Regions from separate parts of the Bradyrhizobium sp. AZCC 1693 genome, predicted to be linked through region 1. Evidence: riboswitches for the same ligand, from Rfam matches in the RefSeq annotation. Region 1 holds a riboswitch; the other holds the start of a gene.
What was found. A riboswitch is a leader RNA that binds a small molecule or an ion and turns the genes downstream of it on or off. The one in region 1 is predicted to bind cobalamin.
Positions count from the first base shown of each region.

Region 2: linked by a shared signal. The riboswitch ahead of V1293_RS21585 (TonB-dependent receptor domain-containing protein) and the one ahead of V1293_RS18390 (ribonucleoside-diphosphate reductase subunit alpha) in region 1 are both predicted to bind cobalamin.

Region 1 covers NZ_JAZHSD010000001.1:3,858,531-3,863,378, forward strand. The annotation lists gene V1293_RS18390 (ribonucleoside-diphosphate reductase subunit alpha) at 1-1,516, opposite strand, end outside; cobalamin riboswitch at 1,633-1,849, opposite strand; gene V1293_RS18395 (short-chain fatty acyl-CoA regulator family protein) at 1,996-3,417, opposite strand; gene V1293_RS18400 (acyl-CoA thioesterase) at 3,552-3,983, shown strand; gene V1293_RS18405 (MmgE/PrpD family protein) at 3,980-4,848, shown strand, end outside.
Region 2 covers NZ_JAZHSD010000001.1:4,504,019-4,508,866, reverse strand. The annotation lists gene V1293_RS21590 (DUF6925 family protein) at 1-729, opposite strand, end outside; gene V1293_RS21585 (TonB-dependent receptor domain-containing protein) at 825-3,098, opposite strand; cobalamin riboswitch at 3,212-3,410, opposite strand; gene V1293_RS21580 (FecCD family ABC transporter permease) at 3,556-4,599, shown strand; gene V1293_RS21575 (ABC transporter ATP-binding protein) at 4,596-4,848, shown strand, end outside.

The sequences.
Region 1 (4,848 bases):
TCCATTCGCCATCGGCCTCGACGCGCTGCATGAACAGGTCAGGCACCCAGTTCGCGGTGTTCATGTCATGGGTACGGCGGCGATCGTCGCCGGTGTTCTTGCGCAGGTCGAGGAATTCCTCGATGTCGATATGCCAGGTCTCGAGATAGGCGCAGACCGCCCCCTTGCGCTTTCCGCCCTGGTTGACCGCGATCGCGGTGTCGTTGGCCACTTTAAGGAACGGCACCACGCCCTGGCTCTCGCCATTGGTGCCCTTGATGTGGGCGCCGAGCCCGCGCACGCGGGTCCAGTCGTTGCCGAGCCCACCGGAATATTTCGCCAGCAGCGCGTTGTCCTTGACCGACTTGAAGATGCCGTCGAGATCGTCGGCAACGGTGGTGAGGAAGCATGACGACAATTGCGGCCGCAGCGTTCCCGAATTGAACAGCGTCGGCGTCGACGCCATGAAGTCGAACGACGACAGCAGATCGTAAAACTCGATGGCGCGCGCCTCGCGGTCGATCTCGCGCAGCGCAAGGCCCATGGCAACGCGCATGAAGAACGCCTGCGGCAGTTCGATGCGGTTGCCGCGCTCATGAAGGAAATAGCGGTCGTAGAGCGTTTGCAGCCCCAAAAACTGAAACGCCAGATCGCGTTCCGGCTTCAGCGCTGCGGCGAGCTTCTTCAGGTCGAACCGCGCCAGATCGGGATCGAGCAATTCGACCTTGATGCCGGTCTTGATGTAGGCCGGGAAGTATTCGCCGTAGTGCACGGCCATGTCGGCCTGCGACGCGCTGGTCGGCGCACCAAGCACGAACGAAAGCACCTCGGTGCGCAGCTTGTCGAGCAATAGCCGCGCGCTGACATAGGCGTAGTCCGGCTCCTGCTCCACCAGCGTACGTGCGGCCATCACCGATGCCAGCGCCAGCTCGCCCTCGCCGATACCGTCGTAGAGATTGCGCTGCGTCTCGGTGAGCACGGCAGCGCCGCTGACGCCGTCGAGACCGGCGCAGGCTTCCTCGATGATAAGCGTCAGGCGCGCGATATCGAGCGGAACCTGAACGCCGCTCGCCAGCGTGACACGCAGCGCAGGCTCCCCCGACAGCTTGGCGGCATTGGCCGCTTCCTGCCCGGCGCGTTGTCGGGTGCGCTCCTCGCGATAAAGCACATAGGCGCGCGCGACCTTATGGTGCTCGCTGCGCATCAAGGCCAGTTCGACCTGGTCCTGCACATCCTCGATATGAAAGGTGCGGCCCTCGCTCATCCGGCGCGACAAGGCGCCTACGACTTCGGCGGTCAGTTGCTCGACGATTTCATGCACACGGCGTGAGGCGGCCGCGCCATGCCCCTCGACCGCGAGAAACGCCTTGGTCATGGCGACCGAAATCTTGCTGGCATCGAATTTCGAAACCGTGCCGTTACGGCGGATCACCTGCATCGACAGCGCACCTTCCGGCGAAGCTGACGATTCGGTACGCAACGCGAGAAAGGGAGCGGCTTTGGCTTCGGGAGAAACGAGTTGAGAAGATTGCGACATCGGCAGACCCCGTAGTGTTGTTGGGACTGGATGTCTTGAGGCGACGCTGCATTAAATTCCCGGCGCAAGGCACCGGCATGATTCTGCGAGCGACCGCCGGGACACCCCGCCCGTGGACGTTTTTTGGTGTCGCGGCAGGTCTCCTGGCTCGCAGGTCAGCGTCGTGCCCGGTCTTCCCAATGCGTGGCCGCATCAGTGACGTGAAATCGGGAACGACTCACTGCTTACAGTTGCGGGGGCAGCGCCGGATTCTCGCGCATTCGCGCGATACACCGGCTTCCCTCTTAGCCACCAGCTGTTGAGGTCTGGCGGACCGTGACATCTACATGTGGTAATATTCGCGAGGGAGTGTCAATGGGCCGTTAAGATCAATGCCCGCTATTCAAGAAAAAATTATCCGGCCGGTGGATGAGAAGCACGGGAACCTGATTCTTGCTTGGCTTGAAAGCCGTTTTCCCCGATATCCCGGCCGCTTCAGCTCATGACGTGGCATAGGGCGCGAATCGGGATCGCGTCTCGTCGATTCGAAGGGCCCGGCCAACCGGTGGAAACGCGCGTTGCGGACAATCCGGCCGTTCGCAAACCTTGCAGCCCATGCCGATCGGCGTCGCCAGCGACGGATCGATCTTGAGGCCCTGCGAATAGACGATTCGCTCCGCATGGCGAACATCGCATCCGAGCGCAACCGCAAACGTCTTGGCGGGCGCGCCGTACCCTCCTCGGCCGTGCGACACCGTCCGGGCAACCCAGAGATAGGTTCGCTCATCTGGCATCCGCGCCAGCTGCGTCAGGATACGCCCCGGGCTGGCGAAGGCCTCATAAACGTTCCACAGCGGACACGTCCCGCCGACCCGCGAAAAATGGAAATCGGTCGCCGACTGGCGTTTTGATATGTTTCCGGCGCGATCGACGCGAATGAAGAAGAACGGCACGCCCCGCGCATTGTGACGCTGCAGGGTGCTCAGCCGGTGACAGATCGTTTCAAAGCCCACGCCGAACCGGTGACTGAGCAGTTCGATGTCGTAACGGCACCGCTCCGCCTCGTCGAGGAAAACGGAGTAAGGCAAGATCAGCGCACCGGCGAAATAGTTTGCGAGTCCGATGCGGGCGAGACCGCGCGCTTCGTCGCTGGTGAACTTTGCCTTGTCGACGATCGACCGTATCGCCTCGTCCAGCTCCAGAATAGCGATCTGCGTCGCGAGCTGAAACGCCTGCTGGCCCGGATCAAGGCTCGGCGACAGCCGCAACGTTCGCGTGCGGCCATCGAACAGGCGCTGCGTTCCCGATCCCAGTTGGTCGATCGCGTCGATCAGGACAGTCACGCCATGCCGGCTTTCGAGATACGACACCAGGCCCGGCGTCATCCGTCCGATCGGCAATTCCATCCGGCCGGCGATCGCTTCCGCGGCATCGTCAAGCTCGGCAATGTGGTTGTGCTGCACGTAGAAGAAGTCGCGGACTTCCTCGAACGGCGTGGACGGCAGCACCGCCGCCGCGGCCTGGCGGTCCTCGCCGAGCCGCGCGGAAATGGCCGCATATTGCTCGGCGGCGTGGCGGTATTTGCGGTTGAGATTGACCAGCGCGCGCCCGACTGCGGGCATGTTCTGCGCGAGTTCGCGAAGCTCGGCGATTGCGATCGACTCTCCCAGTGAAGGGTCCGCCAGCGCTTCGCGCAAGTCCGAGATCAGGCGCGCTTCGTCGCCCTCGGCGAATGACTGCACGTCAAGGCCGAACACCGAATTTAGCGCCAGCAGCACCGGCACGGTGAGCGGACGCTGATTGTTTTCCAGTTGGTTGAGGTAGCTGAGCGAGATCCCGAGTTTGCCGGCAAGCGCCGCCTGCGTCAGCTGCTGCTCCTCACGCAGTCTTTTCAACCGCACGCCCATGAAGGTCTTTTTCATCGCATCACCTTCGCAAACTTTGCAAATCAGCCGGACTTTCTTCGCAAGACTATGCTTTTTCAGCCATTTCGACGATCCACGTTTGTAGATATTGCGAAGTCGTGAGGGAATAACAAGTCGTCCGGAGCAGGAAAATGCATTCAGCGGCGTCGCCAGACCTTCATCCCGACGAAACCCGGTTCGTGGAGATGGTGTTTCCGGAGCAGGCCAATCACTACGGCACGCTGTTCGGCGGCCATGCGCTTAGCCTGATGGGCAAGGCGGCATTCGTCACGGCCACGCGGCACGCGCGCCAGAGCGTTGTCATGGCGACCTCGGACAAGATCGAATTTCACGAGCCGATCCATGTCGGCGAACTCGTCGAACTCGTTGCCCAGGTCGTACGTGTCGGCCGCAGCTCGATGACGGTCGCGGTCGACATGATCCGCGAAGAGCTGATCACCGGCAGGCGGAAATCCGCGGTGCGCGGAACGTTCGAGATGGTCGCGGTGAACGAATTCGGCCGCCCGGTCCCGATCACGCAATCAACCATGACCGATCCAATCCAGAAGGAAGCTGCGTCTTGAAACAGCATCGCGTTCGTACGTTCAAATCGGCCGATCATCTCCCCCGCGCAGGGCAACTGGCCTGGAAGATCGCCGAGGTCGCCGCCGACCCGGTCGCGGTCGAGAGCGATGTGGTGGAGATGCTGGGCAACCGCATCATCGACAACGCCGCCGTTGCCGCAGCCTCGGTGGCGCGGCGTCCCGTTGTCAGCGCGCGAGCGCAAACCGAGGCGCATCCGTTCCAGCCGGGATCAACCGTGTTCGGGCTGACGCGGTCGCAGCGGATTTCGCCGGAATGGGCCGCCTGGGCCAACGGCGTCGCCGTCCGCGAACTCGATTTCCACGACACGTTCCTCGCGGCGGACTATTCACACCCCGGCGACAACATTCCGCCGGTGCTGGCTGTCGCCCAGCACTGCGGGCTGACGGGCGCGGACCTCGTGCGCGGGCTGGCCACGGCTTACGAAATTCAAGTCGACCTCGTAAAAGGCATCTGCCTGCACGAGCACAAGATCGATCATATCGCGCATCTCGGCCCGTCCGCCGCAGCCGGGATCGGCGCGCTGCTCGGATTGCCTGTCGAGATGATCTATCAGGCCGTTCAGCAGGCGCTTCACGTCACCACGACCACGCGGCAATCGCGCAAGGGCGAGATATCGAGCTGGAAGGCCTATGCGCCGGCCTTCGCCGGCAAGATGGCGATCGAGGCCGTCGATCGCGTGATGCGCGGCGAAGGCGCGCCGTCACCCGCCTATGAGGGCGAAGACGGCTTCATCGCCTGGCTGCTCGGCGGCCCGAGCGCGGAGTACACCGTGCCGCTGCCTGACAAGGGCGAACCCAAGCGCGCTATTCTCGACACCTACACCAAGGAGCACTCGGCCGAATA
Region 2 (4,848 bases), 650 kb from region 1:
CGCCGGATGCGGTGGATAGAGATGGGCGCAGGGGATCCACCCCTGAGGCACCGGCTCGGTCGCGGGATGGGTCCGGCCGCTTTTCAATAGCCTCGGCAGCACATGCGTGTGCGGTCCTTCCGGGCTCTTGCCCGACGGCGGCGGGATCGGCTGATAGACCTCGATGCGGCCGAGCCGGCTGATGAAGACGCGGTGCGGATTGGCCGCGAGGATCATTGCCATGGCGGGATTGCCGGGCTCGAACACGGCGCGGCCGGCGTGCTCACGTAGTTGCGCGGCGAGGCTGCGGTCGCCGATTCGAATACAGCAATCGATCTGCAGCGCGCCGAAACCCAGATCGAACAGAACAGAATTCCGATCTTCCTCTCGCGGCGCTTCGTGATCCGGGCCGATCTCCGTCAGCGCGACGCGCTGGTGCATGGCGCAATCATCTCGCGGCAGGCAAAGCGCGATCCTTTGATTCCACCCGGTCCTGGTGATGCCCTCCGACGCGAAAGGGCGGATGGCGGCATGAGATTTGAGGGCAATGCCGCCGCGGGGCGTCACGGCCGAAACGGCTTCCGCCGACTGGACGAGGCGCACCGGCTCGTCAGGGTCGCGCGAAAATTCGGCAATGGCGCCGAAGGTGCCGAGGCTCCATTGCGTATCGGGATTGGATATTTCCCGCTGCAGCAGGTCGATGGCTGCGGCGCTCATCGCAGCCTGCGGGAACGAAAGCGAGTGAGGCATGAAAGGGCATTCTCCCGGGCAATATGCCCAAGAGAATACCGTCTCGTCAGGTCAGGACAAGCCGGTCCGGCGTGGCGCCGAACCGGCTGCTTCGGTCAGAACGTCGCGCCGGCCTTCACCATGTAGGTCCGTCCAGGCAGGGGATAGGCCGAGAAGCGGCCGTCGGTGAACGTGCTCGCGATCGCGTAGTCGTAGTACAGCGCATTGAACAGGTTGTTCACGCTGAGCGACCAGAAGAAGTGCTCATAGGCACCGCTCAGCTTGAAGTCGACCGTGGCATCGGCCGGGATGCGGCGCTGGGTATTTTTCTGATCGTTGTCCATGAAGCGTTCGCTCCAAGCGCGCACCGTCGCGTCCGCCACGAGATAGTTCTGCCAGATGTTCCACGTCACGCCGCCACTGGCCGTGTAGCGGGACACCAGCGGAACGTCATTGCCGGCGAATTGGCCTTCGCGAAACACCGCCCGGGTGTAGGCCACGCCGCCGCGGAGCGTAACGCTGTCGCTGACGCGCAGCGACGCGCTGGTCTCGGAGCCGTAGCGGCGGGTCGGATCGAGATTGACGTTATAGAACAGCGCCGGGACGAAATGGATCTCGTTCTCGAGGTCCATATTGTAGATGCTCGATTGCATCTGGAAGCCGCCCGACTTGATGCGGAAGCCGCCTTCGACATCGTGAGAGGTTTGGGTCTTCAGCTTGAAATTGCCCGGAATCGGGGTGAAGAAGACCGGATCGAAGGAGGGGCCGGAAGATAATCTCTCGTCGACATTCGGCGTGCGGAACGCGCGGGCGGCACGACCGAATATCGAGAAGACATTGTTGAAGCGATGTTCGAGGCCAAGATGCAGGGCGTACTGGGTCTCGCTGCTATCCAGCGGAAGGTTTTGAGCGCCGCAAGTAAAAAAAATGGCGCAATTCGGCGGATCGTTAAGACGATCCCTTGCGCTCAGGGTGGTGTTCTGGACCCGCGCGCCATACGAGAAATCGGTCGTCGGCAACAGCCCGATAGTTTGCTGCCAGTAACCAGCAAGTGTTTTCTGCGAAAGATCATAGGTATGGATCGGCGGTGTGCCCTTAAATTCCGGCCGCTCCTGGTGGAACGTCGCATCGTAATAATCGATGCCTGTCAGGATCGAAGAGGGTAGCCCAAACATCACATTTTTGACGCTTAATCGAGGCGTCAGCGACCATGTCTGCAAATGGCTGTCGACGTAACTGTTACTGAAGGGATTAAAGAAGGCGGCCTGCTGCTTCTTGTCCCGCACGCCACCATCGACGATGAGATCGACGCCGTTCATCAGGGTTTTGGTGAATCCAGCGGTGGCGCTGGCTCCCTGCTGGTTGCCGTAGTCGAACGGTGTGCTGGTGCCGCGGCGGTTGGTGACTAGCTCGTTGAGACCGATGGAGGGGTCCACCAGCCTGCCGCCGGGGAAACCCAGCTTCTGGTCGTCGCCGGTCACCGTAAGGAAGGCTTTGAGGTCGGGAGTGGTGTAATTGAGATTGCCGACCCCGTTGCGCTGGTCGAGCGCATTATTTTCACGATAGCCGTCGGACTTGATGGCGTTGCCATAGAATGAGGTCGACCATGGTCCCGAATTCAGCGCAGTCGAAACCGAGGCCATGCGCTGATTGAAGGAGCCGACACCGGCCTCTGCGCGCATCGCAACGGGTGGGCCGCCGACGCCGTTCTTCAGGACGATATTGATGACGCCGCCGACCGCGTTGTCGCCGTAGAGCACCGCGCCGCTGTTGCCGCGCGTGATTTCAATGCGCTCGATCGAATCGCGCGGAATGGTCGAAAAATCGACACCCGCCATGTCGATGTCGTTGAGCCTTCGGCCGTTGATAAGCACCAGGGTATTTGAGGTCGCGAAAGCGCCGAATCCGCGGAGGTCGACGCTGGTCTTGGCACCGTTGACGCCGCCAAACAGGCTGGTCAGCTGCACGCCGGGCGTTTGCGCGATGATTTCCTGCAACGTTTGTGCGGGCGAATGCGCGATCTCTTCGGCGGTAATAACGGTCGACGCCGTGCCGACGATGCCTGAAAACTGGCGGCCGCCACTGTCGCCCGCGCCTTGCGAAACGCTTTGCGATCCGACGTTCGAGCCGGTCCCGGCTGCGGGTCGCGTGCCAGTCGACGGCGCAGCCGCCGGTACAACGCGGCGCGAGGTTGATGGCTCATCGTAGATCGGTTTGGCGCGGGTCCGGTTCGGGTCGGTGGGCGAGGTTACCTCGATCGGCGGCAATTGCTCGGACGGCTGCTGCTGCGCCTGCGCGCCGGTAATGCCAAGCGATACGATGGGCACCAGGAAACTGGAGGCAAGCCAGTAGCGGCGCCGTCGCACGGTGGCTGTGATGGTGGAAGGCATGGTTCAGACCTCGGGATGACGTCAGTGGCACGTCACAGCGAACCAAGTCTCACCATGTGCTTTGAGCAGCTCAGGTGAAGCTAATGCCTGTACTCCCCGACCGACATCTTCGCGTGTGACCACGGCTGACGGCAGGTCTCCTGGCTCGCGGGTCGCTACCCTTCGTCGCCTTCCCAGGACCGAGATTCCCAGTGGCCTATGACGAAGGATTCGCCGCTTACAGTTGCGGGGGCAGCCGCGGAATTGGGGGACTTCCCCGCACCGCATTCCCTTTTGATCCCCAAAACGGGAACCGTCGGGAACTATGGTAGAAGTTTGTTAAAGTCTGAGTCAATCCCGCCACGGGCGCGCGCGGTCCTCACTGGACGAGTGCGCTATTTTTGCCGCATGAGCACGCCTGCCTGCTCCTTGCCTGAGCTCCTGTACCGGGGCGGGTAAAACTGCTTTAGGACGATCGATGAGTGTTGAGACTGTTGCCGTGACCAACGAGGATGCCGCGCGCCGGCGGATCGGCGCTGTGGCGGCGCTTTCTGTCCTCGTTGTTCTGCTGATGCTGATCTCGCTGGGTATTGGTCCGGTGCGGCTGTCGCCGCTTGCGGTGGCGGAAGCTTTGCTCGGCGGGGGCAGCGAGGTGTCGCAGGTGATCGTGCGGGAAATCCGTCTGCCGCGGACGCTGCTGGCGTTGGCGATCGGGGCCATCCTCGGCCTGTCGGGTGCGTCGCTGCAGGGCATGCTGCGCAATCCGCTGGCCTCGCCCGACCTGTTCGGCGCGCCGCAATCGGCCGCCTTCGGCGCGGTGCTGGTGATCGCGCTGGGGCTGGCCGATGTCCGCTCCTACGCGCTGCCGGTGGCGGCGATCTGTGCGGCCTTCTGCTCAGTGTTCGTGCTGCTTTCGATTGCCGGCCGCAACGCGGGGCTACTGATTCTCATCCTGTCGGGACTGGCGATTTCGAGCTTTGCAGGCGCCGCGACCGCGCTGGTGATGAACCTTGCCACCAATCCCTTTCTGGTGCTGGAAATCGCGTTCTGGCTGCTCGGCTCGCTGGAGGACCGCAGCTTTCAGCACGTGATGCTGGCGCTGCCGTTCATCATTGCCGGCGCGATCATCCTGTTCAGCCAGCGTCATGCCTTTCGCGCGCTGAGCCTGGGCGAGGAGACCGCGCAAAGCCTTGGCGTCGATGTCGGCCGCCTGCGCCTTTTCGTGATTTCGGGCGTCGCACTCGGGGTCGGCGGCGCGGTCGCCGTCACCGGCACCATCGGTTTCATCGGGCTGGTTGCGCCACATCTGATGCGGCCGCTGATCGGGCATGACCCGGGGCGGCTTTTGGTGCCGAGCGCGCTCGCCGGCTCGGCACTGCTGCTGGCGGCCGATATTGCGGTGCGCATCATCCCCTCGACATCGGATATCAAGGTCGGCGTGCTGACCTCGATCATCGGCGTGCCGTTCTTCCTCTATCTGATCATGCGCGAGCGTCGCGCACTCGGCGGAGGTGTCGCATGAGTGAAGCAGCACTCCTGACCGCAAGGGGACTCGGCGTGCGCCTCGCCGGCCGGATCGTGTTGAAAGACGTTTCGCTCGCGCTGTCGGCCGGCCATCTGGTGGCGTTGGTCGGGCCGAACGGCGCCGGCAAGACCACGCTGTTGCGCGCGATGGCGGGATTGATCCCGTCCGAAGGCGAGATCGAAATCGGCGGCCATACGCTGGCTTCGCTGCCGCTGCGCGAGCGCGCAAAACGCTTCGGCTACTTGC